4 regions of the Metabacillus hrfriensis genome follow, and region 4 is predicted to be linked to each of the others. Evidence: riboswitches for the same ligand, from Rfam matches in the RefSeq annotation. Region 4 holds a riboswitch; each other region holds the start of a gene.
The links. A riboswitch is a leader RNA that binds a small molecule or an ion and turns the genes downstream of it on or off. The one in region 4 is predicted to bind cobalamin.
Positions count from the first base shown of each region.

Region 1: linked by a shared signal. The riboswitch ahead of metE (5-methyltetrahydropteroyltriglutamate--homocysteine S-methyltransferase) and the one ahead of QLQ22_RS16885 (DUF4430 domain-containing protein) in region 4 are both predicted to bind cobalamin.
Region 2: linked by a shared signal. The riboswitch ahead of QLQ22_RS13760 (FecCD family ABC transporter permease) and the one ahead of QLQ22_RS16885 (DUF4430 domain-containing protein) in region 4 are both predicted to bind cobalamin.
Region 3: linked by a shared signal. The riboswitch ahead of QLQ22_RS13840 (energy-coupling factor ABC transporter permease) and the one ahead of QLQ22_RS16885 (DUF4430 domain-containing protein) in region 4 are both predicted to bind cobalamin.

Region 1 is NZ_CP126116.1:2,732,960-2,741,210, forward strand. It holds gene QLQ22_RS13620 (3D domain-containing protein) at 1-1,066, shown strand, start outside; gene QLQ22_RS13625 (TetR/AcrR family transcriptional regulator) at 1,177-1,785, opposite strand; gene QLQ22_RS13630 (peptide MFS transporter) at 2,126-3,619, shown strand; gene metE (5-methyltetrahydropteroyltriglutamate--homocysteine S-methyltransferase) at 3,683-5,962, opposite strand; cobalamin riboswitch at 6,113-6,316, opposite strand; gene QLQ22_RS13640 (GNAT family N-acetyltransferase) at 6,387-7,190, opposite strand; gene QLQ22_RS13645 (ATP-binding protein) at 7,312-8,251, shown strand, end outside.
Region 2 is NZ_CP126116.1:2,762,437-2,770,687, forward strand. It holds gene QLQ22_RS13750 (ABC transporter substrate-binding protein) at 71-1,072, opposite strand; gene QLQ22_RS13755 (heme ABC transporter ATP-binding protein) at 1,114-1,896, opposite strand; gene QLQ22_RS13760 (FecCD family ABC transporter permease) at 1,899-2,987, opposite strand; cobalamin riboswitch at 3,114-3,274, opposite strand; gene bluB (5,6-dimethylbenzimidazole synthase) at 3,280-3,936, opposite strand; gene QLQ22_RS13770 (GHMP family kinase ATP-binding protein) at 4,031-4,897, opposite strand; gene QLQ22_RS13775 (nitroreductase family protein) at 5,068-5,637, opposite strand; gene cobA (uroporphyrinogen-III C-methyltransferase) at 5,625-6,428, opposite strand; gene QLQ22_RS13785 (cobyrinic acid a,c-diamide synthase CobB) at 6,682-8,076, opposite strand; gene QLQ22_RS13790 (cobalt-precorrin 5A hydrolase) at 8,093-8,251, opposite strand, start outside.
Region 3 is NZ_CP126116.1:2,777,141-2,785,391, reverse strand. It holds gene QLQ22_RS13865 (helix-turn-helix domain-containing protein) at 26-847, shown strand; gene QLQ22_RS13860 (DinB family protein) at 866-1,324, shown strand; gene QLQ22_RS13855 (energy-coupling factor ABC transporter ATP-binding protein) at 1,409-2,281, opposite strand; gene cbiQ (cobalt ECF transporter T component CbiQ) at 2,274-3,059, opposite strand; gene QLQ22_RS13845 (energy-coupling factor ABC transporter substrate-binding protein) at 3,085-3,360, opposite strand; gene QLQ22_RS13840 (energy-coupling factor ABC transporter permease) at 3,361-4,119, opposite strand; cobalamin riboswitch at 4,267-4,458, opposite strand; cobalamin riboswitch at 4,933-5,121, shown strand; gene QLQ22_RS13835 ((2Fe-2S) ferredoxin domain-containing protein) at 5,248-5,622, shown strand; gene cobJ (precorrin-3B C(17)-methyltransferase) at 5,967-7,589, shown strand; gene QLQ22_RS13825 (sirohydrochlorin chelatase) at 7,612-8,251, shown strand, end outside.
Region 4 is NZ_CP126116.1:3,415,285-3,423,535, reverse strand. It holds gene ccsB (c-type cytochrome biogenesis protein CcsB) at 1-452, shown strand, start outside; gene QLQ22_RS16895 (response regulator transcription factor) at 673-1,395, shown strand; gene QLQ22_RS16890 (ATP-binding protein) at 1,392-3,197, shown strand; cobalamin riboswitch at 3,286-3,487, shown strand; gene QLQ22_RS16885 (DUF4430 domain-containing protein) at 3,653-4,072, shown strand; gene QLQ22_RS16880 (ECF transporter S component) at 4,087-4,602, shown strand; gene QLQ22_RS16875 (cob(I)yrinic acid a,c-diamide adenosyltransferase) at 4,674-5,252, shown strand; gene sigX (RNA polymerase sigma factor SigX) at 5,550-6,086, shown strand; gene QLQ22_RS16865 (hypothetical protein) at 6,083-7,225, shown strand; gene QLQ22_RS16860 (M23 family metallopeptidase) at 7,624-8,251, shown strand, end outside.

The DNA.
Region 1 (8,251 bases), 680 kb from region 4:
CGAACTTCAGAACATGGAAGCTCTTGTTGTAAAAAATGAAAAAGAATACGCCTCCATTCAAGAAAAGATTAAAAAGACAAATCAATTAATCGATGAAAAGAAAATAGAAATTGTTGCACTTCAGGACAAGGTATTAAGCCGTGAGGAAATCATGCATGCAAGGCTTGTAGCCCTTCAAGAGAATGATCACGCTGATATTGTCATTCATACATTAGTTAATGCGGAAAGTGTTTCGAACTTATTTGAGAGAATTGGAGCAGTTGCCACTCTCCTAAATGCTGATAATGACATTTTAGAGCAGCAGCAGGCTGATTTAAAGAAAATCGAAGAAGATAAAAAAGAGATTGACAGACAAGAGGTTCTGCTGACTGAACAGAAGCAAATATTAGCATCAAGCGGTGCCAAGCTTGAAGAAGCAATGCTGAACAGACAAAAGAAAATGACTGCCCTTCAAGCTGAATATCAAAAAATTTCAACAGAAGTGACCCTTGCTGAACAGGAAAAATCAGCTCTACAGGCTCAAATGAAATCAATTGAAGCAAGCATTAAAAAAGAACAGGAAGCGGCAATTGCACGGGCCGCAAGTATTGCCGCAGCGAAAAAGAAAGAGCAGGCAGCTCTTCTTGCTGAAGCTAACGCCCGTGCAGAAGCGGCAAAAGCAAAGGAAGCGGCAATTGCCAAAGCTGCAGCAGTGAAAAAGAAAGAAGCTGCAGCAGCCAAACCTGTATCTGCTGGTAAACCCGCTGCCAACGAGCCTCCAAAAGAAGAAAAAGATGAAAGCAAAATCTTCTATGTAACTGCTACTGCTTACAGCCATGAAGATACGGCCAGCGACTATACGGCCATTGGAATAAATATTAAAGAAAATCCAAATATGAAACTCATTGCTGTTGATCCAAAAATCATTCCTCTGGGCAAGAAAGTCTGGGTTGAAGGTTATGGAGTTGCTATTGCAGGTGATACAGGCGGTGCAATCGTCAATCATAAAATAGATGTTTTGATGCCTACTAGTGCAGAAGCCAGGAAATGGGGCCGTAAAACGGTAAAAGTCGAAGTATTAGATTAATAGAATCAAAAAAAGAGAACAATGTGTTCTCTTTTTTTTTGATTTTATAAGATTTGATGGACGTACCGATTCTTATAATCCAAAAGCGTAAAATAATTTCAATATAAAGATTATTTCAAAAGAACAGGGTCTTTCCTAAACAAATCCTTCATCATAGCTGTAAACTGACAGGTATTAAACTCATATTTTGATCCACTGTGGACGTTTCTCATTCTAAACCCTGAAGACATCAGGACAAAAAGTTCAGCTGTCTGATTGGCATCAATCTGCTCGCTGATCACTCCATTCTTTTGACCTGATACAATCCAGAGCTTTGAAAACTCAAACATCCATTGATCAAATTCACGGAGAGCTTCCTTTGCTTTTTTTTGTTCATTCCTGCCGATAAAGTATAACAGGATTTGATTCACGACATCTTTTGGATGATTGATTGCTTCGAAACTCTCTGATAAAACATCGATAGGGTCCGTCATATCTTCTTTGCTCTTCCCCATTTTTTCAAAGAATTTTTCATTTGTTTCATGAATCCTCGCTTCAAGCACTTTAGCGAATAGCTCATCTTTGCTTTTAATATAATGATAGATGGCTCCCTTTGACAGGCCTGTTCTCTCCATGATTTCTGAAAGGGTGGTTTTGGCGCAGCCCACTTCCTTAATCAATGCAGATGCAGCTTCAAGCAATGCCTTCTCTGAGCGCACTCTTCTTTCAAATTGCTTCATAATTCGACGCCTCCTTTCTACATTTTAAAAACAGACCGGTGGTTTGTAAAGTAGAATTAAGTCTCCTTTTGCTGATTGAAGACTGATTAACGCAATTAATGTCAGCAGCTATCTCTGATCATACGAAATGCATAGACCCAAGGTAATTTTTTTCTTTAATTATAGAACTTAAAGAAATAGACAGAAAAAACAAAGCTGCACGCAAGCCCTGTTTTTTCATGTCATTTTTGTAAAATTATATTAAAAAAATAATTCATCTAGCATTTTTGCCGATTTTTTTTGACAATTCAATTTTAATAGTAGTATTATTATACATGGTAAAAAGGAGGATTCTTGTATCATGTCATCGATTGATAAAGACAAAATTGTACAAAGTGTACCGCAAAAAGGTTTTTTCGGTCATCCTAAAGGATTGTTCACGCTATTCTTCACAGAATTTTGGGAGCGCTTTTCTTATTATGGGATGAGAGCTATTCTTCTGTATTATATGTATTATTCCATGAAAGATGGCGGACTTGGACTTGATCAGACTACTGCTCTTTCCATTATGTCCATCTACGGATCTCTTGTTTATATGTCCGGAATCATCGGAGGCTGGATATCCGACAGGTTACTTGGAAATACACGTACCGTTTTTTATGGCGGAGTCCTTATTATGCTTGGTCATATTATTCTTGCTTTCCCTGGAAGCATTGCTGCATTTTTCGTGTCAATGTTCTTCATTGTAATCGGTACCGGGTTGCTTAAACCGAATATTTCGAATATTGTGGGTGATCTATACAGCAAAGATGATAATCGCCGCGATTCAGGATTCAGCATTTTCTACATGGGAATCAACTTAGGCGGTCTGCTGGCCCCAATTATTGTTGGTACTGTAGGTCAAAAATATAATTTCCACTTAGGTTTTGGATTTGCTGCAATTGGTATGGCCTTAGGATTAATCGTCTTCTTGCTGACTAAAAAGAAAAATCTTGGATTGGCTGGATCAGCAGTTCCAAACCCGCTTACTCCTTCTGAAAGAAATAAAGTTTTCGGAAGATTGGCTATTGGTATAGCTGTTATCGGAATTTTAGGAGCTATATCCATTTCAACCGGCTATCTGACGATAGAAAGATTTACTTTCTTAATCAGTATTTTAGGTATATTAATTCCAACGGTTTACTTCATTGTGATGTACCGCAGTCCTAAGTCAACAGATGTTGAACGCTCTCGCCTTATTGCTTATATTCCACTGTTCATCGCGGCAATGGTTTTCTGGGCGATACAGGAACAAGGAGCTACGATTCTTGGGGCATACGCTGATACTCGAACACAATTAAAATTTGGCGGTTTTGAAATTCCATCATCATTATTTCAATCGTTAAATCCATTATTCGTTGTCTTCTTGGCGCCGGTGTTTGCATGGCTTTGGATTAAACTTGGCAATCGTCAGCCATCTACATCGAAAAAATTTGCATTTGGTTTGTTTTTTGCAGGTTTATCATTTTTGATCATGATAATTCCTGCTTACGTGAACGGAACAGATTCACTTGCTAACCCGATTTGGCTAATACTCAGCTTCTTCCTGGTTGTACTCGGAGAGCTTTGCCTGTCACCTGTTGGTTTATCTACAACAACAAAGCTTGCTCCGGCTGCATTCTCAGCACAGACAATGAGTCTTTGGTTCCTGACAAGTGCATCTGCTCAAGCTATTAACGCTCAAATTGTTAAATTCTATAAACCCGAAACTGAAATTCTCTATTTTGGTATCATTGGCGGTATAGCTGTACTTTTAGGATTTTTGATGCTAATTCTTTCTCCTAAAATTCAAAGCTACATGAAAGGTGTCCGCTAAGATGACGAACAAGCCTGTTCCCTATTTAGGAACAGGCTTGTTTTTTGATGAAACTGGTGAAAATTATACAGTCGCAGCCTCGCTTGCTTTTTCTCTGCAGCTTTTTGCGGCTGACACCATCACTTTTAATGCTGCAATCGTTTCCGTGACTCCTCTTGTCTTCAGCCCGCAGTCAGGATTGACCCAAAAAAGTTCCGGATCTAAAACCTGCAGGGCTCTTTTAATATTCATAACGAGCTCTTTTTCTGCAGGGACCCTTGGGCTGTGAATATCGTATATGCCTAATCCAATCCCTTTCTCATATGAATATTTCTCAAATGAATGGATGAGTTCACCATGACTTCTTGAAGTTTCAATTGAAATGACATCTGCATCTAATGCATCAATCGCTTCGATAATATCTTCAAAATTCGAATAGCACATATGTGTATGAATTTGTGTATCCGGCTGGACGGAAGCTGTAGACCGCTTAAATGCCGTCACCGTATCTTTTATATACTTATCCCATTTCTCCGATTTAAGCGGCAGGCCTTCCCGGAGTGCCGGCTCATCTACTTGTATCATCGCAATACCAGCTTGTTCAAGTGCCTCAACTTCTTTTCGGATGCAGAGTGATAATTGATTAAGGACACTTGATTTCGGGAGATCATTTCGAACAAATGACCAGTTTAAAATCGTGACAGGACCTGTCAGCATCCCTTTTACAGGTTTTTCAGAAAGACTTTGAGCAAAAACGGTTTCTTTTACTGTCATTGGCTCTTCAAGTAAAACATCTCCATATATAACTGGCGGTCTGACGCAGCGCGAGCCATAGGATTGCACCCAGCCAAAAGTCGTAATTGCTATACCTGATAATTTTTCTCCAAAGAACTCCACCATGTCCGTCCTTTCAAATTCTCCATGCACCAGAACGTCCAGCTCAAGATTTTCCTGAATTTCAATCCATTTTCTTATTTCTTCTTCTATATAAATACTGTATTGCTTTTCAGTCAGTTCGCCTTTTTTCCATTTAAGGCGCTGTGCCCGAACCTCTTTTGTTTGCGGAAAGCTGCCGATTGTTGTTGTTGGCAGCAATGGAAGGCTGAACCGTTTGTTTTGCTGTTTTCTCCGCAGACCAGCTTCCGCTCTCTCTGTTGAAAAGGAATCCAGCTGATTCATCGCATCCTGAACAGCACTTTGGTTTCTCAGCTTTGATGATGATAACTGATCAGTAGCTGAATCATATTCTTTAAGCACCTCTGCTTCAGTTTCAAAGTTAATAAAATTCGTTAATACACTCAGTTCGTAAAGCTTCTCATCCGCAAAAGATAAGGCATCTTTTACAAGAGGATCTAACTGCTGTTCATTTTCTGCAGTCACCGGCACATGAATTAGACTGCATGAAGGCTGAAGAATCAGCCGGTCCCGGTCAACAGCTTCCAAAATAGTGTGGACAAGCTTCACGGTCTTTTGCAGACTTGCCTTCCACACATTACGTCCATCAATGACCCCTGCAGCCAGAACTTTGTCCTTTGGAAATCCTGCCGTTTTCAACTTTCTAAGCGATACACCGCTGTCATGAACAAAATCGAGTCCAATGCCATCAACGGGGAGGCTGACCAGATCCTCGTATTGTTCAACACTTTCAAAATAAGTTTGAATCAGCAGCTTTGTATTTTCCATCTCTCTTCTGATTGTTCCGTAAATTTCTTTAGCTTTTGAAAATAATGCACCATTTGCATTCGATGTCACAAACACCGGTTCATCAATCTGTATCCACTCAGCGCCGGCATCTGCAAGCTCCTGAAGCACCTGAACGTATAAAGGAATTAATTTCTGAATTACTTGGTCTTTATTTTCGCCTTTTGATAAAGCAACTAAGGTAAGCGGACCGACAATAACAGGCTTACCGTTTATGCCGAGCTCTTCTTTTGCTTCAAGATAAAGATGCAAAAGCCGGTTTTCGGTCAGTCTTGGCTCTGCCTGACCCAGTTCCGGTACAATATAATGATAATTCGTGTTAAACCATTTTGTCATTTCAGCCGCCACTTGCTCACTGCTGCCTCTTGCAATATTAAAGTAGGTCTGGAGGGAATTTGCATCTTGAGTCCGGAACCTCTCCGGAAGAAGACCAAACATAATAGCTGTATCCAGTATATGATCATAATAGGTGAAGTCACCAATCGGGATTAGATCAATTCCTTTGTCCAACTGCTTCTGCAAATGTGAAAGCCTGATCTCTTTCATCTTCTGTTCAAATTGCTGTTCAGTTAAATCGCCTTTCCAGAATGATTCTAACGTCTTTTTCCACTCTCTTTTTTCTCCGATTCTCGGATAACCTAAGTTTGAATTCTTAATGCTCATTGCCTCTCCCCCGTTTCTTATCGTTTCTCAACTTTCGGTGCATGAAAAAAACTCTCTTGAAAGAAGAGAGTTTGATGGACTAAGCTAACTTGAGTTGAGACACAAGACCGGTTTCAACATATCGCATCACCCTCCCTATTCCGCGTAGGCATGAAGTGCATACGATAGGCAGGTCTCCTGACTCAGGTTCATTGTATTCTATTCCCTTCCCATTTTTCATTAGAAAAACAGTGGACTTTTATAGAATTCTCCCCATTACAGTGGCGCGACCGCGTCGGATTTTCACCGAGCTTCCCTTTTAAGCTAATACAGAAATGTACTCTTGTAATTAGCACCTATCGCTTGTAAAAATATTAAATTTTTAAAATTCATTAACAATTGTTTCTAAGCATAGCTGAAGTTTCGTTTTCATGCAAGCATAATATTAAGAGTGTGCTGAGATTCCAAGGACTTTCCATTTTGCAGCCTCATAAAATCCAAGCTGTTTATATAGCTTTCCTGCATCTGGATTATTATAAAATAAATAAATGGCCTTTTCTTCATTTGCAAGCTTCTGGCATATGGCACGAATCACTTCAGAAGCATATCCTTTCCGACGATGAACCGGCGGTGTAGCTACACCAACTATAATGGCAGTGCGGGAGCTTTCAATAAACACTCCTGCGGTTGAAACCATTGTTCCTTCTACTGCCTTGTAGAATACATTCAGCTTTCCTGATTCTATGTTTTGAAAGTGATCATTTGCAAAAAAGTCTTCATTTGGTCCAATCATTTTATACTCATCGACATTCATGAACAAATCGTATAGTTTTCGGCATTCTTCAAGACTAGTAATCATTTTAACACCCTTGCTTGCCTGAAAATCTTTGCTTCCTTCATATCTGAGCATGAACGAATCACTTTCAAGATCCATTTGAAAGTGACATTTAAACTCTTCGACCAATTCTTTTTTTCCGACAATTTTCCTGATGCCGGTTTCCCGTATGATCAATGCAAATTCTGCTAATGGGAAATTAATATCGGGGCTGTAGTAATAAATTTTTTCAGGATAAATCATTAAAATGGCGTTCAAATGCGTATTCAGATAACCTCCGTAAACCATCATATGTTCTTCGGTCAAGTCCTCAATGATTAGGGCATTCAATTCCAAATCGGTCCGCAAAAATTCTGCTGCCAGATCGTATTCTTTTTTAACCATTAACTTAATTTGCATTTGTTGTTTGCTCATTACTTTTCTCCTGACAAAAAAATTTAAAGTCTTTTAGAATATTCTAACATTCACTAGTAAATTTGATATATATTTTAATAGTGAAGTTTTTTAATACTTTTGCGGATAAGGTGAGAACTGCATGGGAATGAAGGATGTTTTACTGAATTTTTTACTCGTTTTTTCCCCGCTGTTGATTATACAGCTGTTATATATGAGAAAAGAAACGAATAAAAAAAGAAATAAGTGGCTTTTTGCTATTTTGCCGGCACTTGCGATTATTTTAAGCATGCTGTACCCGTTTATGATTGAGGATGATTTTTTCTTTGACTTCAGGCGAATACCTTTTGTAATGGGACTGTTGTACGGAGGATATCCACTTGGATTCTTTTTATTTGCCGTTACCGCTGTGACCCGGCTGCTTATTGGGGGAAACGGCATCTATCCGACTATTGTGATGGCTGGCATTCTTGTTCTTTTCGTGCCAATGCTTTCATCCTATTATTTAAAAAGCAGACTCAGAAAGAAATTAATTCTTGTTGCAGCCATCGTGCTGACGTCTTTGATTTTTTCAATCCTTCACATTGAAATGATTTATGGAGCTTTTTTTCAACTGGAATCTTATATTGAACTTATTATCCTCCATATATTTGCAGCTGTCATAGGAACGATTCTTTTTGAAACAATTGTCCAAAACTTTTATTTGCTGAAACGTGTGATTAAAGCAGAAAAACTTGAAGTGGTCAGTCACTTAGCGGCAAGCATATCACATGAAGTCCGCAATCCGCTGACGACGACAAAAGGCTTTCTGCAGCTGCTTCGAGAAGAAGATATCAGCCAGGAAAAAAAGGAAGAATACATAGAAATTTCGTTAAACGAGTTAGATCGAGCGACTAACATTATCAAAGATTATCTGACATTTGCAAGACCTGAAGCTGAAAATAATCATCCAATTGAGATCCATACTGAACTCAGGAACTGCATCAACGTCATGTCACCTCTTGCACAAATGGAAAATGTGCAGTTTAATGAAAACTTCAGTTCTGATGACATCTTAGTTCTTGGAGATCCTTTAAAGCTTA
Region 2 (8,251 bases), 650 kb from region 4:
AAAAGAAAGAGGATGACAATACCATGGCACGCCACATTGTTTATTATCCAACAATCATTTACTCCCTTTTTTACTCAAATTTCTCAGGATAAAATGCCCTTGCTAATGTATTAAGTGCTTGAGGGCCGCGAATTCCCTCTGCACCTGCAGTTAGCGGAAGAACCACAAAACGCTTGTTTTTGATAGCTGATACATCTTGAAGAGCAGGATGTGCTAACAAATAAGCTTTCTTTTGTTCCACTGTCGTATTTCCATAGTCCATAATGACAATCACTTCAGGATTTCGTTTCACAACCTCTTCCCAAGTTACGCTTGCCCAGCCTTTTTCAATATCGCTAAAAATATTGTGTCCCCCAGCAAGAGTGATAATATTATTTAAAAAGTTTTGAGCAGAAGTAAATGGCTCTTTTTCACCGCTATCATAAACAAATACGTTAACTGGATCTTCGATGTTGCCTAATTTCGTTTCGATATCGTTCATATCGGTCTTAATGGCAGTGATTAATTCTTCAGCTCTGTCTTCCACTCGAAAGATTTTTCCTATATTGCTGATGTCAGAAAATACATCATCCATGGTAGGTGCTACTATATTTGACGATTCATGAAGATATGCTTTAATACCAAAACTCTCTAGTTCCTCTATAGAACCAACCGCTTCTTCTTTATATGCACTTTCCCAGCCTGCATATACAAAATCAGGTTCTGCTTTTAATAAAACTTCCTGACTCGGATATTCATCAGCAAGGATAGGAACCTTTTCGTATTTTTCCTTCAGCTCCGGTAAAATTTCATCATCTAAATATGCAGTTCCTGCCATTGAATCTTCGAGTCCAAGTGCCAGCATAATTTCAGTAATATGCTGATTTAAACTTACAGCTCTTTTTGGAGCTTCTCTAAACTGAATTTTACGATCCAGATTATTAATTTCTATAACTTCATTTTCAGTTTCTTCTTGTGCTATATCGGTGTTCTCTTGTTCTCCGATCACTTCCGTTTGTTGATTGCAGCCAGAAATAAAAAGAAGCATACAAACCATTAATCCCATTCGTATTTTATCTATTTTAAATTTCATTTTTTCCTCTCCTTTTCCTATAACAATGTTTTTTCTGAAATCTAGTCATATAAAAGACTCTCCGACAAAAAAGTAATATGTGTCTTTTTTGTTAATGGATGTATATTGATATCTGCATTGACTCTGAAGATTTCCTTTAATAATTGTTTTGTCAGTACTTCTTCTGGGGAGCCGTAAGCTGCAATTTCTCCTTGGTGCATAACAAATATACGATCACAGTAATAAGCAGCTAGATTTAAATCATGTAATGCTGCAATAACAGTAATGTTTTTCAGCTTCTGAACTAAATCCATAATTTGTATTTGATGATGTACATCTAAATGATTGGTTGGTTCATCAAGTAAGAGTACCTTGGCTTCTTGTGCAAGAGCTCTTGCAATCATGACCCGTTGTTTTTCACCGCCAGATAATGAAGAAAAACTCCGCTGTTTGAATTCCTGCATTCCAACCTTTTCTAAGGCCAGGTCTATAATGTCTTCATCATGTTTTGTATCTGCTTTAAGAAAGCCTTTGTGAGGGGAACGGCCCATCAATACAATTTCTCTTACTGTGAAATCAAATGTGACAGGTGATTCCTGACTGACAATAGCGAGGTGCTGTGATAACTTACGGGAAGACATTTTATCTATATATTCACCTGAAAGAGTGATAACACCAGCATCTGGTCTTATCACACGAGACATATTTTTTAATAAAGTGGATTTACCGCTTCCGTTTGGACCAATAATACCTGCTACTTCACCAGAATGAATATTCAGATTAACTTCTTTAAGTACTTTTCGTTTTCCAATAGAAGCTGAAATATCTTTTATTGAAACATCCATGCTTAGCCCCCTCCTCCAAATGAATATGAACTCTTGCGTAAAAGCCAAATAAAAAATGGAGCACCGCAAAGAGCTGTTACGATCCCAATTGGCATTTCCTCGGGAGCAATGATAAGTCTTGCAAATAAATCAGCCATCACAAGAAATACAGACCCCATTAAAGCACTGATGGGGATATGCATTTTATGGTCAGATCCAAGGATGAGACGAACAATATGAGGAATCATTAATCCGATAAAACCAATGGCTCCACTGACAGCAACTAAAACCCCTGTTAGTAGTGCAGTAACTAAAATTAATATTTTTCGAAATACTTCTACGTTCAACCCTAAAGTAACAGCTGCCTCTTCCCCCATTAAGAGCAAATTCATATAGCGATACTGGCTCCAAATGAAAATAAAAACAATAACTGTTATTACAAAAGGTATAGGTATGTGCTTCCAGTTTGCTCCTGCCAAGCTTCCCATCATCCAAAACAACGCATCCCTTATCCCTTCTTGACGAGGTGCAGAAATGACGATGAAGCTTGTAAATGCAGATAGAATCATAGAAACTGAAATTCCAGCTAATAGGAGACGTTCAGTTGAAATTCTTCCCCCGACTTGCGACAGTAGAAAAACCAGAACAACTGAAAGAAGCGAGCCTAAAAATGCAGCAAGTGATAATGCATATTGTCCAAACATTGAAAACGCACCAAAGATAATGACTAGTGTAGCCCCAACAGATGCACCCGATGAAACTCCTAGTATATAGGGATCCGCTAACGAATTCCGAACCAAAGCTTGTATTGTTGTACCAGCGATAGTTAACCCGGCGCCTACAATTACTCCTAATATCACTCTTGGAAAACGAATGTTCCAAATGATATTCTCTTCTGCTTTAGACCATGTGACAGGAATCCATTCTTGTAAAATTGGAATTTTATAAGCTATGATTTTCCAAAATGTTGCCGGATGAATTGAAACAGGACCAACCATCACTGCAATCGTTACTACTGTGATAAGAGCAATGACTAAGAGCATAACAATGCTTATATGTTTGTAACCCCCAATGGCTTCCTGCTTATGACTATTAATAGAAATCAACTCCATTCTTCAAAAAACGCTCCTCTGATTCGAAATGCAGAAATTAAGACAAATAAAAAACGCCCACCTAAACCATGAGCGAACTTAAACTAAAAAGAGAAAAAGGATACACTTAAAAGCACTCTCTCCATTCCCGCAGTAATAATAAAGGCAGATCTCCTGACTTATGCATCACCCTGCTTTAAGCACTTCCTATAAAATAAAACCATTTAACAGTGTGCGGGGAAGTTCTGGATTCACACCACATTTCCCTATTAAGTCCACCTTAGGACACCTTCACTTCTAAATAATTATTGTTTCAATCACCCTGATGTTTGTTTTCCCCCCATTTATTTTCATAGATAAGCTGTTCTAAAGGATGCCTTTTTTCCCAATTAGCTAATTCTAAAATAGGTTTCTCCGGATATTCATCCGTATAACCAATAGATAGAAGAGCGATAGGATCTATATGAAGAGGGATATCTAAAATGTCACGAATATCATTCTTTTTATAAAAACTTACCCACCCTAAGGCAAGCCCTTCAGCACAAGCTGCCAGCCACATATTTTGAATGGCACAGGCTGTTGAAAGAATATCTGTTTCAGGAATTGAATTTCTCCCTAATACATGTGAACCTCCTCTTGCTGGGTCGCAAGTTACACATATTGTGATTGGAGCTTCTTTTATACCTTCTACTTTTAAACCAAGAAATCTTGTTTCTCTTTCTCCATCATAATGAATAGCTAATGCTCGTCTTTCCTTGTCTGCTGCCCAAGCTAATTTTTCTTTTATTTTTTCAGATGAAATGATTATGAAATTCCAAGGCTGCATAAATCCAACTGAAGGTGCATGGTGAGCAGCGTTTAATATTCTATGTATAATATCTTTAGAAATAGGGACAGACAGAAAGCTTCGAATATCTCTTCTCTTGTAAATTACTTTATAAACAGATTCTTTTTCTTCTTTAGAAAACATAAAATTTCTCTCCTCTATTTTCTAAAAAGTTTTCACTAACTTACATTTTCCGGAATCCAGCAAAACTTCATTGTCAATTATTAAGTCAGTCTACTCAGTTTGATCTATGAAAATAATAGAAAGGTTTCATGTTAGGCTGATTGCTCAACTGGATAATACGTTTAGAAATTGTTTCTGCAATTTCGCCAATATTCTCAAAAGACGGATTCAATAAAACCCCTAGAACAGTGCCGCTGTGAGCGATGATAAGTCCTCCATCGTACTTTAAAGCAAAGCTTTTAAATTCATTAAAATAACGTTTTGGCAATATTTTTTGGTTTATACTGGCGCTTAGTGTCGCTGCTTGACAAACAAAAGACAAATCCTGAAATTCTATTCCTAATTTAACCAAATCATATGCCTTTGAGAAAACGGCTTGATCCTCCTTGCTATATCGTTTGGGCTGTCTGTTAAATTCAAGCGTATTAATTGTTCCTCCTAAATCCATTCCGATCAAAACGAAGGATGGTAAAGGACCTAGCGTCTCTATTAATTGTCCATGAATGTAGTCGTATGCAACCACCTCTTTATACATAACACCATCAGTAGGCTCAATCTCACTGGAAATCCGTGAGATGATCTCTTCTGACAAGGGTATGGAATAACTATCCGCAACAGCCTTCATTGCCGCAACAACATCAGCTGAACTACTGGCCAATCCTTTACCCCTCGGAATATTCGAGTTAACCTCCAAATGCCCTCCGCCTTTTAAATCAAACCATTGAAACACCTTTTTGCATGCCTCTACCGCTTTTGTATTTGAGAGTGATCCAGTAATCTCACCCATCTTGTTATAAGGAATAAAAACAGCGTTGCTCTTTAAAATTGGTATAGGCAGCGATATTAAAAATGGGCGTTCACATAAAACGCCTTGAACAAGTTCGCCAAACGTACCATTGCACCTTCCTATTCCCACCTTCATGCCAAAAACCCCTTTTTCCCATCAGCCAAACTATTAAAGGATACAAAAATACATATCTACATCGCTTAAATAGATGGGAGGTTTTGCTCTATTTTCTCCCTAACAAGAGACTGCCTTATTGTAGAATTGGGTTCAGCCTGTTGGTTCTTCCTTAAAATTGTCTCTTCTTTCTATAACCAAACCGTTTTTTCTTCAAAGGATGTTCTTGCGGAAGTCTTCATCTTCTTTAAAGCCTCTTCATCTGGATACCCAATAAATATATTCCCTATTATCTTCTTATTCTCAGGCGCACCAATGAACTGATACATCCGTTTATCATGAACAAGCCCCACGCCTCTTGTCCGCCACACAAATCCTAATCCCAGATCCTTCGCGGCCAGCCACATTGAATGAATCGCACAGCATACCGCATATTCATTATCTCGGGACGCTTCTTCATCCTCAGGAACGATGTCAGAAGTAACAACGATATGTACCGGTGTGTTCTTTAATACTTTGAGGGAACTTAGTACTAAATTCGGTTTTGTTGGAAAACGTTCTTGCAAAAACTCTTCTGCCAGCTTTTCATACCTTTTTTTAGCTTCACCTCTTATGACATAAAAACCCCATGGCTCTCTCATCCGATCGTTTGGAGCCCAAGTTGCTATTTCCAGTAATTCCTTAATCTTTTCGTCTTCTACGGCTTGATCACGATAGTCGCGTATTGCCCTGCGGCTTTTTAATTCCGTTATGATTGACACGCTGCCCCCACCTTTTTTTTATCATTGTCTTTTAATAATTCCAGCTCTTCAAACCACTTTATTTTCTCCCTTAACCTCACCACACCACCGACAAGGATGATTGCAGGATGCTTTATTTGTGCAAGCTCCGCCTCTTTTTCAATCGTATTCAGGCTCCCTGTGACTGTTTTCTGTTTTTCAGTTGTCCCCCATTGGATAACGGCTACCGGGGTTTCCTGACTTTTTCCATTCTCGATTAACTTTTTGCAAATATAAGGCAAGTTTCCTACTCCCATGTAAAAAGCAATTGTATCAATTCCCTGAGCAAGGGCTGGCCAATTCAGATGGTCCTCTTCCTTTTCAGCGCGGCCATGACCTGTAACAATTGCAAAGGAAGAGGCATGGTCCCTGTGAGTAACCGGAATTCCAGCGTAGGCAGGCGCGGCGATGCCTGATGTAATGCCAGGCACAATTTCATATTTTATACCATTTGCAGCCAGGACCTCAGCTTCTTCCCCAACACGTCCAAATACACATGGGTCTCCTCCTTTTAAACGTGTCACCGTTTTCCCTTTCAGGGCGTACTTAACTAAAAGCTCATGAATTTGTTCTTGTATAAGTTCATGTTTTCCGGGAAGCTTTCCGCAAAAAATAAATTCCGCATCGTTTTTGGCATGGTTTAATAGCTCTTTATTTACTAATCGATCATATAAAATCACGTCAGATTTTTGGATGCACTCCAAACCATAAACTGTAATTAATTTCGGATCTCCCGGTCCTGCCCCGACAAGATAAACATATCCTTTTGTCATGATCATTTCTCACTTCTTTCTTTTTTCTCTATAGTCATAGTCCTTTATTAGAACTCTTCTTTTTTCGACATTCTAAATTGAGTGGAGCAAGATTGATATAAAGCTTTGATTCCCCATATGAATCCAGTAACCTTTTACATGGAATGGGTGACGTTGAAACTGGAGCTTCTCTTTCTCTGTAAATTTCGATATTTTTGGATACAGGATGACGCGATCTTTTTCCTTCTGATGGTTGGTATTGCCGTAACCTATTTTAAAATGATTGAACACCTTTACTCATGGCTTTAATTTCCTTGCACTTCTCTATCCAATTCATTACCATTTCAGAACAAGAAGCAAAATGAAAATGGGTATACCCTGCTACCAGGTTATGTTTTAAATAACCTTCTTTCTTCGTACCGCGCATCCCTTTGGTTTCATATGCATACTCTATTTCATTTTCAGAATGGAAGGTTGAATAATGAAATTCATGACCTTTTGCTTTTTCATTCTCACCGATTAGAAAATTATTTTTTCGACCGTTAATTTCTCTGTAGCCTAATGCAGCTCGTTTTGATTGCATTTTTACATCGCCGGAAATAACTCCTGCCATTGGGTAGCTGATTCTATTGGTTGCTTCGATTGAATCTGTCAGATACATAAAGCCTCCACATTCGGCAAGTGTTGGTAATCCTTGCTCAATCGCCTGTTTTATGGAGTCTTTTGCGATATGATTATTTGAGAGAGCAGGAGCGAATTCTTCAGGAAAACCTCCGCCTAGATAAAGTCCATTGACACCAGCTGGCAATGCTTCGTCAGACAATGGCGAGAAATAAACAATTTCAGCACCGTAAGACTCCAGGATTTCTAAGTTCTCAGGATAATAAAAATTAAAAGCTGCATCTTTTGCTACCGCAATTTTAACCGTTTTTTCTGCTTTTTTTTCAAAAAGCGCAGATGCTTCGTTTTTATTCAGCGGCGAAGCTAAAGATATTTCAAGTAATTTATCAATGTCGACAGTTTCAAGAACAAGCTCTCCTAATCTATCAAAAAAAGGATCAAGATCTCCTCTTTCAATAGAAGGAATAAGCCCAAGATGTCTCTCTGGTATTTCAATATCAAGCTCACGCCCTAAATAGCCGATAACAGGAACCTGACATTCTTGTTCAATTGCAGTCTTTACCAGCTTAAAGTGTCCTTCGCTTCCAACTTTGTTTGCTATAACTCCTTCAATCCTAGGGCCATCAGCGAACAGTTGGAATCCCTTGACAATGGCAGCTGCACTTCTGGCCATACTGGCACAATTTACAACCAGCAAAACAGGCGTTCCCGTTATCATGCTAATCTCTGCAGTACTGCCTTGATTTGTTTTCGGGTTTTTTCCGTCAAAAAAGCCCATAACTCCTTCTATAATTGAAATGTCCGCTCCACGGCTTCCATGTGTAAAAATATCAACGACTGTATCTTTTGATAACATCCAACTATCCAAATTACGGGCAATCCGTTTTGTTACAGCGGTATGATAGGATGGATCAATATAATCTGGTCCGCATTTGAATCCTTGTACAGTTAACCCTTTTTTAATTAATGCGGACATTAACCCAATTGTTAAGGTTGTTTTGCCGACACCGCTTCCGGTACCAGCGATCACGATTCTTCGTTCTGCCACCTAACATTCCACCTCTCTAAAAGGAAATGACTGCTACGGATATTGTTACATTGCCTGATTTCTTCTTGCAAATCGACAGAGATTCTGCACCGCTGTACAAACGGGCAGCAGGCTCACTAACTCCATAGGCACCAGTAAATTTAAACACCGTTTCAGAAGGTTCTGCAATTTGAAC
Region 3 (8,251 bases), 640 kb from region 4:
AAAATTAGAAAAGGCGGGGTTTTAAGTGGGGAAAACATTAAATATTTCAAAGGTTGCTTCATTGCTTGGGGAATCTTCTTATATTTTAAAAATGTGGGAACTGGAATTCTCAGCATTTCTGGAAATCGAGAGGGATCATAAAAATGCACGTGTGTATTCACCGGAAAATATTGAGGTGCTTCGTAAAATTAAGCACTTAAAAGACAGTCAGCTTGACCACGAAACAATTATCCAAATGCTGAACATGAACGGGAAATCTGAGGCTGCTGCAGCAAAGGCTGATACTGATATGGAACTTTCAGCAAAGAAAAATATAAAAGTTGCGCTTGAGGAAATCTTTAACTTAATCGAAGAAAAAGGGAAACAGGATATGTCTATTTTGGAGCTGAAAATGGATCAGCTGGAGCTGACGCTGATTGATGAAATGAAGAGAACGGTCAAGCAGGAGCTTGATGTGCATTCCAAAACTCAGCTGAGTGCAGCAAAAGGACAATTCTCGGCGCTTCATAATAAGCTCAATGAACAATCTAAAGTTCAGCTGAGTACTGCAAAGGGACAATTTTCAGCCCTTCATAATAAGCTTAATGAACAATCTAAAGTTCAGCTGAGTGCTGCAAAAGGACAATTCTCCGCGCTTCATGATAAGCTTGATGTGATCCATGAAACGTCAAGCAATGAAAGGAATATGTATCAAGAAGAAATCAGATACGAACGGGAGCTTGCCAAAAAGCATATTGAAATTCGCGAGCAAAAGTTTCTTGCGTTTGTTCAGCAGCATCAAAAATCGAGAGATGAACGCAAATACGGTCTTTCTATGCTGAAGCAGTTCATGGGATTTGCTAAATAACTTGCCGGAGGCCATTTAATGAATTCAAAATTAATCAACCATTTTCTATCACACCGAGCTGTAACACTGGAATTAATATCAAAAATGCAGCATGATAACCCTGAATTTAAACCTGCAGAAACATCCATGACGACAGAAAAACTGATTACGCACATGCTGACTTCGATGTACAAATTTACAGCTGTAGTGAAAGCAGGAAATGCACAGCCGCTCATGCAGGAAGCTGAAATAACGGAAACGAACCTGCTGAAACTTGCGGAACTCTATACGGAACAAACGGTGCAGATCCTTGAATCGTTAACAGAGGAAGAGTTAAATCAAGTCATTGATTTAACAGATGTATTCGGATTCAAAATTCCAGGGACCGCTCTAATTAAAATGGGAATTGAGCATGAAGTAAATCATAAAGGAAATCTATTTGTTTATGCTCGCTTGCTTGGACATACAGAACTGCCGATGTATATTAAGAAAAATTAAAGAAAAGCATTCGATGTCCTTGAACATCGAATGCTTTTTAATTAAATAAAGGTAAATCAGACCTATTAACGTGACCCTGTCAAATTAGCATTTATTTAATGTACTCATTATTTCAACTAACTCTTTTTTGGATTTAGGATAATTTTTGTGTGAAAGAATTTTTGTTTCAGCAAGGTTTTCAAAAATCTCCATTACCCAAGGCTTTTCTAAATGACTTTGTTGGATTGCTTCTGCATTTTGAAATACTTCTGCAGGAGAACCATGCGCAATAATCTTTCCGTTATTTAAGATAATGACTTCATCGGCCCATTCATAAGCAAGATCAACATTATGAGTAGATAGTAATATCGTACGGTTTTTATTGTTCCAGTTTTGCAATAACTCCATAATTTTCATAGAATAATAGGGATCAAGTCCTGCAGTTGGCTCGTCCAATATCATTAACTCTGGATTCATTGCAATAATTCCTGCAAATGCAACCCGTTTCTTCTGACCAATACTTAAAAAATGAGGTGGTTTATCTTTTAAAGTTTCCGTTTCAGTTAAAACCATTGCCTCGTTAACTGTTTTTTCTAGCTCTTCAGGATTTAGCCCTAAATTCTTAGGGCCAAATTTAATATCTTCATAAACACTTGATGAAAAAAGCTGTGTCTCAGGATTTTGAAAGACGATTCCTGCCTGTTTACGAATTTGCCGGATCTCTTTGCGTGTATATGTTATTTTTTTATCTTTAAATTTAATGGAACCGGCCGTTGGTTTTAAAATTCCATTAAGAAGCAAGAATAATGTTGATTTTCCAGCTCCATTATTGCCTATTAAGGCAATCTTTTTCCCATGTTCAATGGAAAATGAAATATCTTTTAATGCAATAGTTCCATCTGGATATTTATATGTAACATTTTCAAATGAAAGAATTGGTGATCTCACTGGTGTAGCCCCTTTTACATTTTCATTCAATAATCTGTGTTATAAAGGTTATTGCCAAAAGTGCTGCAATGGAAACAGTAATTCCTGCGCAGTGAAATCGATTATACGTCACATTCAATTCCACTTCATACAAACCCTCATCTCCGCCGCGGCTGTCTATTGCTATTTGCAATTCTCTGGCAGAACGTATCGATTTAATAAAGAGACTAACGATAAGTTGTGCGATAGAAGTGATCCAAACTCTATAACTTTGATAACCAAGCCTGCTGGATTGGGAAAGATAGATTTCATGCATCTTATCCAACAGTACAAAGATAAAACGATAAGTCAATCCCACTAATTCTATAAAAAGAGTCGGCAGGTTTACTTTTTTTAATACCCATATCAACTGGGGAAGAGTTGTTGTCAAAATCAGGAAGTACAAACAGCTCACACTTGCTAAGGCAGTTGCAGCGAGATGATAGGCCTGATTGATGCTATATGGGCTAACATATAGTTGCCATGATCCCATTTGAATACTCCATATTGCATTTATTCTTTCACCATTCGCAGGAGCAATTGAAACTAAAATGGCAATTATGCTGGAAAACAGAAAAAAAGAAGGAAACAGAAGAAGCTTTATATAATGATAAAAAGGTATTTTCGCACCAAAAACAATACCTACACTCATCAAAATAAATGTTAGACAAGCAATACATATATTCTTTGTAATGATCGTAAATAGTAAATAAGCAAAAGCAAACCCAACTTTCTCAACTGGATGAACATCTTTTAATGCACTAGTATAAGCATAATCATCGATTTTCAACATTAGGATCCCTTGTTTCTGCCATTTATTTAGAGGAATATTTTTTCCTGGCCCGGCCAAATCCGATTACATAACCAATGACAATCGCACCAGCAGCAGCCTGTAAAGAAAATAGTAAACTTTCAATTTCACCGCTTGGCGGCTCCCAAATTGTACTGAACCAAGGCTCATAAGCAGGTGCAATTTCCTCAATTAATTCTTCTGCTTGACCGTCAGCCCCGCCAAATTCAGCATCTTTTTGGAGATATAAAGGAATAATTGCCAGCACAATAACGAATAAAAACAAAATGAAATTTTTCATTTACCTAACCTCCTTAACAGCAGGCAGTTGATTTAATTCGGGCATATTATATTTTTGTAGCAAATTCATAACAATAACCGTTAATAATCCTTCACTAATTGCTAACGGAATTTGAGTAAAGGCAAAGATGGCTGCAAATTTTGAAAAAGATGCTGTAAATCCGCCCACTTCAGCTGGAAATGCTAGAGCTAATTGGACTGCAGTAACTAAGTATGTACCTAAATCTCCCAGCATAGCTGCCAGAAAAACAGCAACCGCAAACGATATCTTCCCTTTAATGCTGATCTTAAAGATTGCATATGCTAACAACGGACCTGCGACTGCCATCGAAAAAGCATTTGCACCTAAGGTTGTCAAACCGCCGTGCGCTAATAACAATGACTGAAATAATAGCACGATCGTACCCAATACACTCATTGCTGCAGGTCCAAACAATATGGCTCCTAAACCTGCTCCAGTTGGGTGAGAGCAACTGCCTGTTACTGAGGGAATCTTTAAGGCAGATAATACAAACGCAAAAGCAGCAGACAGGCCAAGCATTGTTTTCAATTCAGGGTTTTCTTTAAGCTTCTTACGTATAGAACGCAAGCCGGCAAGTATGAAGGGAAGTGTTGCAGCCCACCAAAAAACCGCCCAGCCAAAAGGCAAAAAACCTTCCATGATATGCATAGCATAAGCATCTTCGTACGAATTCAGCCAAAAATAACTTGTTAATCCCAGCACCATGATTAGTGACACCTGCCATGATTTTTTATTCATCTTCAATCTCCCTTAAAATTAGTAGCGTTCAAATAAAAAAAGCATTTAAACCCACTAGAGTTTAAATGCTTACAAGACAATTGTCAGCCCGTCACACAGACACAGCAATATCCTTTCGCACACACCTCCCTATTTCCCGTAGGTCACATTATGTTCTTTATACAGGCAGGTCTCCTGACTCATCTTCATTGTTTCCTGCGTCTTCCCGCTTTTTATAAAAAGCAGTGACAATATGCAGGTCACTCAGACTTACAGTGGCGGGAACCGTGTCGGACTTACACCGAGCTTCCCTTTTAAGCTATACATTCTCAATGTACAGCACCTGTTAAGATTGATTAATTTGTCTATACCTTACTATAAGGTTTAGCAGTTGTCTATTTATTTTTCTATGATTTAGCATGATCAAAAGAGGTATTTATGTCCTTTTTTATCCAACTATATGCATAAATAGGTTTCATATTTTTATAATAAATGTTTTTTCATACACGAGAAGGATCTTAATATATCTAATTCTGTCTCGATCATTAATTTTAGGAGTGTCCACCTCAACTCACAGAATAATAATGTAGAGGCGCTGAGTTTCATAAATTTAGTATTAAAGTTTCTTTTGCTTCGGGGGAATGGTGAAACGAATAGCAGGGGAAATGGCTTATTTTAATGTGATTTAGCGCTTCCGTTTTATCCGCCAAAATAATTGGACGGATTTTTTTGTTGTCCGATTTTTTAAAAAGTAGTTTGCTAATTTCTGAATTCTTGTTTAATATGAATATCGAAATAGACAAATTTATGAAATAATAACATTAAGAATAATAATTAAATAATTAAAAGATAGGTTCAAAAATCTTACCAAGATTTTGATTAAAAGGGAAGTACGGTGAAAAGCCGTCGCGGTACCCGCCACTGTAATGGGGAGCTTATTGCAAATGTCACTGATAATATTCGGGAAGACGCAATAAAGCAATGAACCTTAGTCAGGAGACCTGCCTATCTTTTACGCATACCCACGGGCTTATGGGTAGATGTGTAGTAGAAAATGCTATGTTCTTTTGCTATGTATTTTTTGTGCACCTCTATCTATATAGGGGTGCATTTTTATTTTTCAAAAAATAATGGACTGGAAGTGCTAAAATGACAACTTGGAATTTGAGGGAAACGAAACATCATGTATTAATTTGCAATGGCAGCAGCTGTATGAGGAAAGGAGGCGAGGAGGTTACGCAGGCGATTAGGGAGGAAGTCACAAATATGAATCTTGATACCTTGATACATACGACACGAACCCGCTGTAACGGAAGATGCAAGGATGCTTGTGTTGTAATTGTGTATCCTGAAGGAACATGGTACAAGGCGATTACTCCGGAAATTGGAAGTGAAATCGTACAGAAACATTTGGCTGGAAAAGAAATTTTAGAAGAAGCCGTTATTTACAAATATGATCAACAAGGTTTTGCTGCTCCGGAAAACACAGAGTGTGTAGCCGGAATATCCAAACCAATAAAATAAAGCCGTTAATTTGTCATCCTTTGAGATTCCTGAATAGCAGCATGAATTTGATGGGGAATTAGCATAGATAGAGTATCAGGTATACCTTGGGAACTTATGCTGGATAAAAAATTCTCAAACAACTTTACATAAACGGGTACTCGTTGTTGGTTCACTTATTATTTTTAAAATTTTTCGTCAACACGAAGAACAAATCAATTGAAAAAAGGTTATGAATCCGGAATTGTCCTGCTGCGGCAAGAATGCCATTTATTTCTGGATGATCGAAACTGATTAATCTTGGAAACGTTTAGTTTAGAGTCAGGCAGTTTATGTTGGCTGATAGTTTGAAAGGAGGAGCAAACGTGCGGGGAAAGTTACTTGTAATTGGTTTTGGACCTGGAAGTTTTGAACATATGACAAATAGAGCTCAGGAAGCCATACAAGAGAGCGATTATATCATTGGTTATAAAACATATGTTGAGTTAATAGAAAATCTCTTGACCGATCAGAAAATTATTAGTACAGGAATGTCCGAGGAAGTAAGTCGTGCTCAAGCGGCTGTCCGTCTTGCTGAAGAAGGATATAAAGTTGCAGTCATTTCCAGTGGTGATGCAGGTGTTTATGGGATGGCAGGCCTGGTCTATGAAGTATTAATTGATAAAGGGTGGAAAGAAGAAACAGGTGTAAGTGTCGAGGTAATCCCTGGTATATCGGCCATTAATTCCTGTGCTTCTCTTCTTGGTGCACCAATCATGCATGATGCATGCACGATTAGTTTAAGTGATCATTTAACTCCATGGGATCTAATTGAAAAACGAATTGAAGCGGCCGCACAAGCTGATTTTGTTGTAGCTCTGTATAACCCAAAGAGTGGACGCCGCACAAGACAAATTCAAGAGGCACAAAGGATATTATTACAATATCGATCACCCGATACACCAGTTGGGCTGGTGAAGAGTGCATATCGTGAGAGCGAAAAGATTGTGACAACCGATCTTGCACATATGCTTGATTACGATATCGGTATGCTGACGACTGTAGTTATTGGGAATTCATCTACGTTTTTTTATGATAATAAAATGATTACACCAAGGGGGTATCAAAGGAAGTATACATTAAATACAACTGAACAAAGATTAAAACCGCATGAACGCTTAAGACATGAAAATGAACCATGGGCACTCCATAAAGGCAAGAATGAAACTGATCATAGTACTGAAGTAAAAACTATAGACGGTATTGCTGCTTCCTTACAATTAGCTCTAGAAGCTCTTAGTAAAGTTGAAGGTGAACCTAAAAGGATTCTGGAAAACGAGACTGTTAATAATCCAGTAGTATCGATTTTTGAATTAGCCGTAAGTCCAGGAATCGCAAATAAGAAGTTTACACCAGACCAAATGATCACTCTCGCTGAGGTAGTCGGAGATGAGGGGACAATGGAATACACCCCGCACCATCAAATATATTTAAAAATTCCAACTGCGAGTCCTGAGGTCATTACTCAAAAATTAAGAAGTGTAGGTTTCCTATTAGAACCTATTGGTGATGTTTTTCAGCTGAAAGCTTGTGATTTCTGCGAAGGCGAGAAAAAGGATTCCATCCCTCATGCTGAAGAGTTACATCAAAAGCTAAGCGGACTTGAATTGCCTAAAGAGCTGAAGCTTGGCTTCAATGGCTGCGGTATGGCGTGCTTTGGTGCAGTAAACGAGGACATTGGAATTGTTTATAGAAAAGGAAAGTTTGATTTGTTTTTGGGAGCGAAAACGGTAGGAAGAACAGCTCATGCAGGACAGCCTGTGGCGGAAGGTATTGAGCCAGATAAACTAGTGGAGATTATTGAAAATATTATATACGAGTATAAAGAGAAAGGTCATCCAAATGAAAGGTTCTTTAAGTACTTTAAACGTGTCGGGAAAATTCAGGGCTATACCTATAGAGACATGACACCGAAGATAGAAATTGAACCAGCTCCATGCGGAGACTAATTAGAGGATAGGGGAGAAATATATGAAAGCTGTTTTACTAGTTGGACACGGAAGCCGGGATTCAGAAGGAAATGAGCAGGTAAGAAAAACAATAGAAGATTTAAAGCCGCAGCTCGACCGGGAGCTATTAATTGAAACGTGCTTCTTAGAGTTTGAAACACCTACAATTGAACAAGGCATTCAAACATGTGTTGAAAAAGGGGCAACAAGTGTTTTTATTATTCCAATGATGTTATTAGCAGCTGGACATTCAAAGATTCATATACCAGCAGCCATTGATGAAGCAAAAGTAAAATATCCAGAGGTTCACTTTACATACGGAAGACCATTCGGAATTCACGAGGAAACGGTAGAAATTTGTAAAGATCGTTTAGAAGAAGCGGACGGGAACATAACCGAACCTGAACACAACACGGCAGTAATTTTGCTGGGTCGAGGCGGCAGCGATCCAGATGCGAATAGTGATTTATATAAAATTGCTCGCTTATTATGGGAAAAATTAAATTATAGGTTAGTAGAGCCGGCATTTATGGGTGTAACGGATCCATTAATTAAAGAAGGTGTAGAGCGCTGCATTAAATTAGGTGCGAAAAAAATTATTATACTACCATACTTTTTGTTCACCGGTATATTAATTAAGCGTCTTGAAAATATGATGGAAG
Region 4 (8,251 bases):
TTGAAGTTCCCGCTCTTATTTCTGCAAGAAAGCTGAATACTGTCATTTGGTCAATTGGCACCGGATTATTATTATACGGAGCGATCCGGTTAATCTTGAGAAAGCGAATCTCAGCTTTCCTGCAGCCTCTCACCAAAAACGTCAACCTCGATTTAGTAGATGAAATCGGATATCGATCTGTTACAATTGGATTTCCGGTATTCACTCTGGGAGCGCTCATTTTTGCAATGATCTGGGCTCAAATCGCCTGGACACGCTTTTGGGGCTGGGACCCTAAAGAAGTATGGGCATTAATTACCTGGCTTTTCTATGCAGCCTACCTGCATTTGCGTCTTTCAAAAGGATGGCAGGGAGAAAAATCAGCATGGCTTGCAGTTATTGGCTTTGCCATCATCATGTTTAATTTGATTTTTGTCAATCTGGTGATTGCCGGTCTGCATTCTTACGCATAGTTAAGAGTTTTTCTTTAAGAGAAAAGAAAGTATAAAGTTTTTCGCATTGGTATGCAGGTCCATCGCCCAGCACAAATCTGCAGGAAAAGTCAAACCCGGATTTTCCTGCAGAAGCTAAACAGTTGCTTGTACTTTTTTTATCAAGAGAGCCTTCACTCATATAAAGTGAAGGTTTTTTGGTAAGATAATGGTATTGGGTACTTGAAGGAGGAGAAGCAAGATGGAAAACAACATGAACTATAAAATCCTGGTCGTTGACGATGAAGACAGAATCAGAAGACTTTTGAAAATGTATTTAGAAAGAGAAAACTATCAAATTGAAGAAGCTGACAACGGCAGTGATGCTCTTGAAATGGCATTGTCTGCAGAATATGACTTAATCCTGCTTGATTTAATGATGCCCGGACTCGATGGGATTGAAGTTTGCAGACAGCTGCGCCTGAAAAAAGCCACTCCGATCATTATGCTTACGGCAAAAGGTGAAGAGGTAAACAGGGTTCAGGGCTTTGAAGTCGGAACAGATGATTACATCGTAAAGCCTTTCAGTCCAAGAGAAGTCGTTCTGCGAGTGAAAGCACTTCTTAGACGCTCATCGACAACATCATTCCTGAAAACAGAAACGAAAGCTAAAAATGTTATCGTGTTCCCGCATCTTTCTATTGATCACGATGCACACCGGGTGCTTGCAGACGGCAAAGAGGTCAGTTTAACTCCTAAAGAATATGAGCTGCTTTATTTCCTCGCAAAAACACCGGACAAAGTATACGACCGCGAGAAATTATTAAAAGAAGTATGGCAATACGAGTTCTTTGGTGATCTGCGTACAGTTGATACACATGTAAAACGCCTGAGAGAAAAACTGAGCAAGGTATCACCGGATGCAGCTGCCATGATTGTGACTGTATGGGGAGTTGGATACAAATTTGAGGTAGGCAGTGAATGATGTTTTGGAAAAGCGTTGTCGGTAAACTGTGGTTTACCATTTTATTGCTCGTTTCATTTGTTTTATTAATTCTGACTGTGCTTCTTCTGGAATTCATTGAAAATTATCATGTGGACGAGGCCAAACGGGAGCTTACACAATTAGCCAACAAAATCTCTGTTATTCTTGAAAAACATGAAGATCAAGAACTGGCGAGGTCAATCTCATGGGAACTGGCCGATGAGCTTACAAGCATCATCATCGTGGAAGATCAGAACAAATACTGGTTTTCGCCAAAGAAATTTGACAGTACCCCTGTTTTTGAAATGGAGGATATTCAGAATGACAGCGAGCTGTCTAAAGTATTTGCAGATCAAAAAAATGTCAGCAAGCTCACCCAACTCTCCATTGAGCAGCAGATCAGTTCGGATAATAACGAGGAAGTGCTGGTCGTCGGCGTACCCTATGAGCTGAAAAATGGAGAAAACGGGGCAGTGTTTATGTCGCAGTCGCTGCTTGCTGTTCATGAAACAACAAAGCATACGACAAAATATATTCTGCTTGCGGCAGGTATTGCCATTGTATTAACAACGATATTCGCATTCTTTCTATCAACAAGAATCACTTATCCGCTCAGAAAAATGCGGGAAGTAACGCAGGAGCTTACACGAGGAAAATTTGATACGAAGGTGCCGATTTTAAGTCATGACGAAATTGGCGAGCTTGCCGTCGCGTTTAATCAAATGGGCAGGCAGCTGAAATTCAATATCAATGCACTCAACCAGGAAAAAGAACATTTAACCAGTATTTTAAGCAGTATGGCAGATGGAGTCATTACGCTGAATATTGACGGGACGATTCTCGTCACCAATCCCCCTGCTGAACGGTTTCTTCAGTCCTGGTACTACGAACAAAAAATGCAAATTAATGAGGGAGAGGAAATCCCTCCAGTAGCAAAAGAATTATTTCAAAGAGTTGTCAGCACAGAGAGAGAACACATAGTCGAGGTCAATCTGCAGGGCAGAAGCTGGGTGATGGTTATGAGCCCTCTCTATAACCAGTCATATGTTCGGGGTGCAGTTGCTGTTCTCAGAGATATGACAGAAGAGAGAAGGCTGGATAAGCTGCGGAAGGATTTTATTGCCAATGTAAGTCATGAGCTGAGAACGCCGATTGCCATGCTGCAGGGATACAGTGAAGCGATCGTCGATGACATTGCAAGCTCTGAAGAAGAGAAAAAGGAGATTGCACAGGTAATCTACGATGAATCGCTGCGCATGGGAAGACTTGTTAACGATTTACTGGACCTGGCAAGAATGGAAGCCGGTCACATTTCTCTGAATTTAGAACGAATCTCTATTCATGAGTTTATTGAAAAAATCAACCGAAAATTCCAGGGACTTGCAAGGGACAAAAAAATTACGTTAACCTCTTCATTTTCGATAGATGACCCTGAGTTTGTTTTAGATCCCGATAAAATTGAGCAGGTTTTGACGAATCTTATTGATAATGCGATCAGGCATACGCTTGAAGGGGGATCTGTTGAAATTCATGTTCAAACCGTTGCAGGCGGCATGAAAATAGATGTAAAAGACACAGGTACAGGTATTGTAGAAGAAGATCTGCCTTTTGTCTTTGAACGGTTTTATAAAGCAGATAAAGCAAGAACGAGAGGCCGTTCGGGCACGGGACTTGGCCTCGCGATTGCAAAAAACATCGTAGATGCCCATTCCGGCACGATCAATGTACACAGCAAGGTAAATGAAGGTACAGCATTCAGCTTCTATTTGCCTCGAAAAAGCGATCTTTCTGATAGAACGTGACGAAAATTCTTGTTTCATAAGGAACGCCTTATAAAATTACTGTTGAAGACCTGAGTCATTTTATGTAAAATAAGACTGAATTAAAAATCGTATATTTTGAGATATAGGTGCTTTACGCTTAATAGGGAATCGGGTGCAATGCCTGAACTGTCCCCGCAACTGTATTTGCCGACGAAACTTTGGTTAAACCACTATATAATCAGATGGCTCTCTTGCTGTTTATTATATGGGAAGGTTCAAGTGGAGAATGAAGCAAAAGTCAGTAGACCTGCCGGAATCTCTTACATTGTTTGTATTCTTCGGGGGTTGAGCATAGAAACGGCAGGATTTATGTTTCATTGCATACAATCTGTTTCTTATTATGCCGTTTATTAAGCCCATCTGCAGATGGGCTTTTTGTTTTGTGGTTTCATGTTTCACAAAATAGTTACATACAGATGAAGGAGAGATTAGTTGTGAATAAATTTTTAAGCTTACTGTCTGTTTTATTTTTAGCGCTGCTTGCAGCTTGCGGAAATACAGCAGAGGAGCCGAAGAAGGAAGCTCAGGGATCAGAGCAGGCCGCTGAAAATGGAGAAAAAGCAGAAGAGACAAAAGCTGTTGTTACACTGACTAAAAACGAAATGGCAGAGAAAGTTGATTCAAAAGAAGTATCTTTTGAAGAAGGGCAGACTCTGATGGATGCAATGAAAGCGAATTTTGAAGTGGAAGAAGCTGGAGGGTTCATCAGCGGAATTGATGGAATGATGGCAAGCGATAAGGATAAAACCTACTGGCACTTAATCGTAAATGGAGAAGATGCGATGACTGGTGCTAATGAAATCGAGCTGAAAGATGGAGATAAAGTAGAGTTCGATTTAAGAAAATATGAGTAATCCTGGATCACGTTATGACAACTAGAAGAATCAGTCTGCTTTCCCTGCTGATTGCTTTATCAGTTGTAGGGCGAATGGCCTTTCAATTTGTTCCGAACGTCCAGCCAATGACAGCGATTATTCTGATTACTTCAATCCTAATTGGTCCTGTAAATGGCATGATTGTAGCCGTATTAGGCTGCTTCTTGAGCAATTTGCTGCTCGGAATGGGAACATGGACAATCTGGCAAATGCTCGCATGGGGTACACTCGCGTTATTATCAGGTTTTTTAGGCAAATTTGTGAAATCAAATCGTCTGATCATCTTTACACCCATTTCTGTATTGTCGGGTTATCTTTTCGGGTTTGTTGTATCACTGAATATGTTTGTATTAACTGACCATGGCTTAGCTTATTACCTTGCAGGCTTGCCTTTTGATACAGCACATGCAATCGGAAATGGAATTTTCTTTCTTCTGCTTTATCCTGTTATGCGAAAAACGTTTGAGTATTACTTGAATAAGAAGGATTATGGCATAACAATGCAATAAGAAAAATGGTAAAATAAAAGAGCGATTAGATTCGCTCTTTTTATTTTAAACCCTAAAGGAGCTGCTTAAAATTGAATCTGTATACGAGAACTGGCGACAAAGGGAAAACAAGTATAATTGGCGGCCGTGTCGACAAAGATGACTTAAGAGTCGAGGCATACGGCACAATTGATGAAGTAAATTCATTTGTCGGACTTGCCATGACGTGGCTTCATGAAGAAAAACTGATTGACTTGTATCATGAATTTGAAAAGATCCAGCATGAACTGTTTGATTGCGGCAGTGATCTTGCGGTTATACATGGCAAACAGAAGCATCCCTATAAAACAACAGCTGAAATGATTGCATTTTTAGAAGAAAGAATCGATCATTATTCTGCTGAAGCTCCTCCGCTGCAGCGATTTATCCTTCCCGGAGGCACACAAGCAGCATCCGCGATACATATTGCAAGAACAGTAGCCAGAAGAGCTGAACGCTGCATCGTTTCCCTGCAGAAGCAGACGGAGATTAATGAACACGTATTAACATATATGAATAGATTGTCAGATTACTTCTTTGCTGCTGCAAGAGTCGCGAATGCGAGGCTTGGCTCTAAAGATGTAGAATACGAAAGAAGCGCAATCGTATTTACGAAGCCTAAACAATCATAAAATAGCTGGAAATAAAGGAAGGGAGCACCTTCCTTTTTATACGTTCAGGAATTTATAAAAGTCAAAAGGCTGTGGATTATATAATAAAGATATCTGCGTTCGGAGCCGGCGCCGATGCCTAGATGCGTGTCAGAACGAATCCGCCAAAAAAGTCACAAACGGACTTTTCTTGCGGATTCTTATCTGTCATGCTTGAGCTAAACGGGCGCTTGAACTTTTCTTGAACAGATATATAGTGAATAATATGTAACTTTTTATAAAACAAAATCGACTAATGGTGTGATCGGAGGTACATTCATGGAAGAGGCCTTTCAGAGGATCTATGAAAAATATCATGGAGATATTTTTCAATTTTTATTTTATATGGTAAAAAATCGTGAGCAGGCTGAAGACCTCGTTCAGGAAGTATATATCCGCATTTTAAAATCCTATGACAGCTTTGAAGGCAGAAGCAGTGAAAAAACGTGGATTTTTTCTATAGCAAGGCATGTTGCCATTGACTTTTTCAGAAAGCAAAAAACATTGAAGCAAAGAATTCTTGAAACATTTGACTGGGACCGGCAGCAAATAAAGGATGTTCAGCCATTGCCTGAGGAAATTGCCGCTCAAAATGAAGAATTGCAGGGAATTTACCGTTCTCTTGACAGCTGTACAGTAGATCAGCGCTCTGTCATCATTCTCCGTTATCTTCAAGGGCTGTCCATTGCTGAGACTGCGGCTGCACTTGGCTTTACTGAGAGTAAGGTGAAGACCACACAGCACAGAGCATTAAAAGCATTAAAAAAACATTTGGCAGACCATAATGTGAGGGAGGAGGGGATTTTAAAGGGATGAACAAATCAAATTGGAATGAAGAACAAATTGCAAAAGCCATAAAAAAGCTTCCGGTGATTGAAGATAAACGGACTTCTGCCGAAATTTATGCCCGATTGCCGAAAAATGAATATAAACACAGAAAGCCCTGGGTGACACCTGCTTTCGCAAGCATCGCCGCACTTTTAATTCTCTTATTGATATCGCCATACTTCCTTAATCAGCTCGGAGTAAATGAAAGCAAATCAGATTCAAGCATGGACAAAGCAAGTTATGAACAAGCAGAGCAATCCATCCAGGACTCAAGTTTAAAGAGTGAATCTAACCTTTACGTTCAGTCTGAAAAAACCACATTTGTTGCCCGTCCCGAAGACCAGGTTTCAATTGTCACTCTTGCATATCCTGATCAGCAAGTTCAAAACATGATTCCAGTCAGCGTTAAAATGGAGAAGAGTGAAGATTATCTGAATTTATTCCAATCGGCTCTATCAGCATTTGATCCAGCACAGCTCGGCTTGAGTTCTTCTTCTTTAACGGGAACTAACCTTGATTATGCGGAAGGGACGACTTCTAAGCTTTTAATCGACGTGAACGAAAATTCTTTTGCTCAGTCCTCTTCAGAAACAGACAACAAACTTTTTACTGAAGGCATTGAAGAGTCTTTCCGCTGGCAGGGCGTGGAAGAAGCAGAGTACTATAAAAACGGAGAGAAAGGAATAGAGCTTGGTGCATATGGCTTCCAGGAAGGGATGAAACTGGACAAATTCAAAAGAAAAGCTTATTTCCTATATCAGGAGAGCATAGAAGCGCCTAAACTCCTTGCACCTTCCCTTCTCCCATTCGAAAAGCTGTCTGAGGCATTGTCCGCAATGAAAGGCAATGGAACGCTCGGGCTTAAGCCTGTCATCGAAAAAACAGTGGTCATTAAAGAGATTGAAGAAAAAAATCATAACGTAACAATTGAGTTTACAGATGAATCAACAATTGATGATAATGAATCAGATACTCTGATGCTTGAAGCCATTCTCATGACAGCTAAAGAGTTTGGATATGAGAATGTGAAGTTTGAAGGAATAAATGTAGACAGAGTCGGAGATATGAATGTTACAGAAGCAGTGCCTGTGCCATTTTCTCCAAATCCTGTAGAATTAAATGAATAAAGAGATGTGAAGACCGCAGCAGGAATGCTGCGGTTTTTTCTTTTGGATTGGAAGATGCCGAGCCTGTTAACTTCACCATTTTGCTGAAAAAGCAGATCCTTTTCGCAAATAATCCGATATATCCCGCAGAAAAATCATATTTCGCACTAAAAAAAGGGCCAAACAAGTTTCATGTATGTTTGCCTCAATAGAGAAAAAAGTAAACAAGCAGTTTCATAAAAAAATCTCATTTCAAAAAGTAGATAAAGTTATAGAAAATATACAGGATTAATCCTGCTTGACGCACTTATCAAAACAAGGATGGTCTTTGTAAAGGCAATCTTCATGTATGAAATGGAAATCCCTGCATAATACTAGTATTGGTCATTTTTTGACAAACAAGTATCTAGGGGGAAGTTATGTTAGATTTGTTAAGAAGATTATCAATCGCATTAATAGTCGGAGTATGCATTGTTCTATTATTCGTAAGCGGAACGCAGGCAAAGGCCGAAGAAAGAGCAAATGCTGTAAAATGGTCAAGCCCGATAAAGGGTACGATTACAGATACATTTGGAACAAGAAGCGGCAAGCATAAAGGGATTGATATAGCAGCTCCTGAAGGCACAATCATTCAGTCAGTGCAGGAGGGCCTTGTTACGAAATCCTATTATTCAGATACATATGGACATGTTGTATTTATTCATCATCCTGAAGGCTATGAAACAGTCTATGCTCATTTAAGCAAAAGGTCAGTCTCGGAAACTGCTAAAGTGGAGAAAGGACAGGAAATTGGCATTATTGGAAATACCGGGGTTTCCAGAGGGACACATCTTCATTTTGAAGTACATAAGGAAAAGTGGACTTACGATAAAAAAAATGCTGTTGATCCATTTCTGATGGTGGCTGCAAACAAGATTGAAACAGTGCCTGTCCTTTCTCAGCCCGCCTCTGCTGAAGTGAAAAATCCAGCTGCAATTACTGTTAAAAAAGGGGACACGCTGTGGGGGCTTTCAAAAGCATATGGTCTTTCCGTTGAAGCCTTAAAAG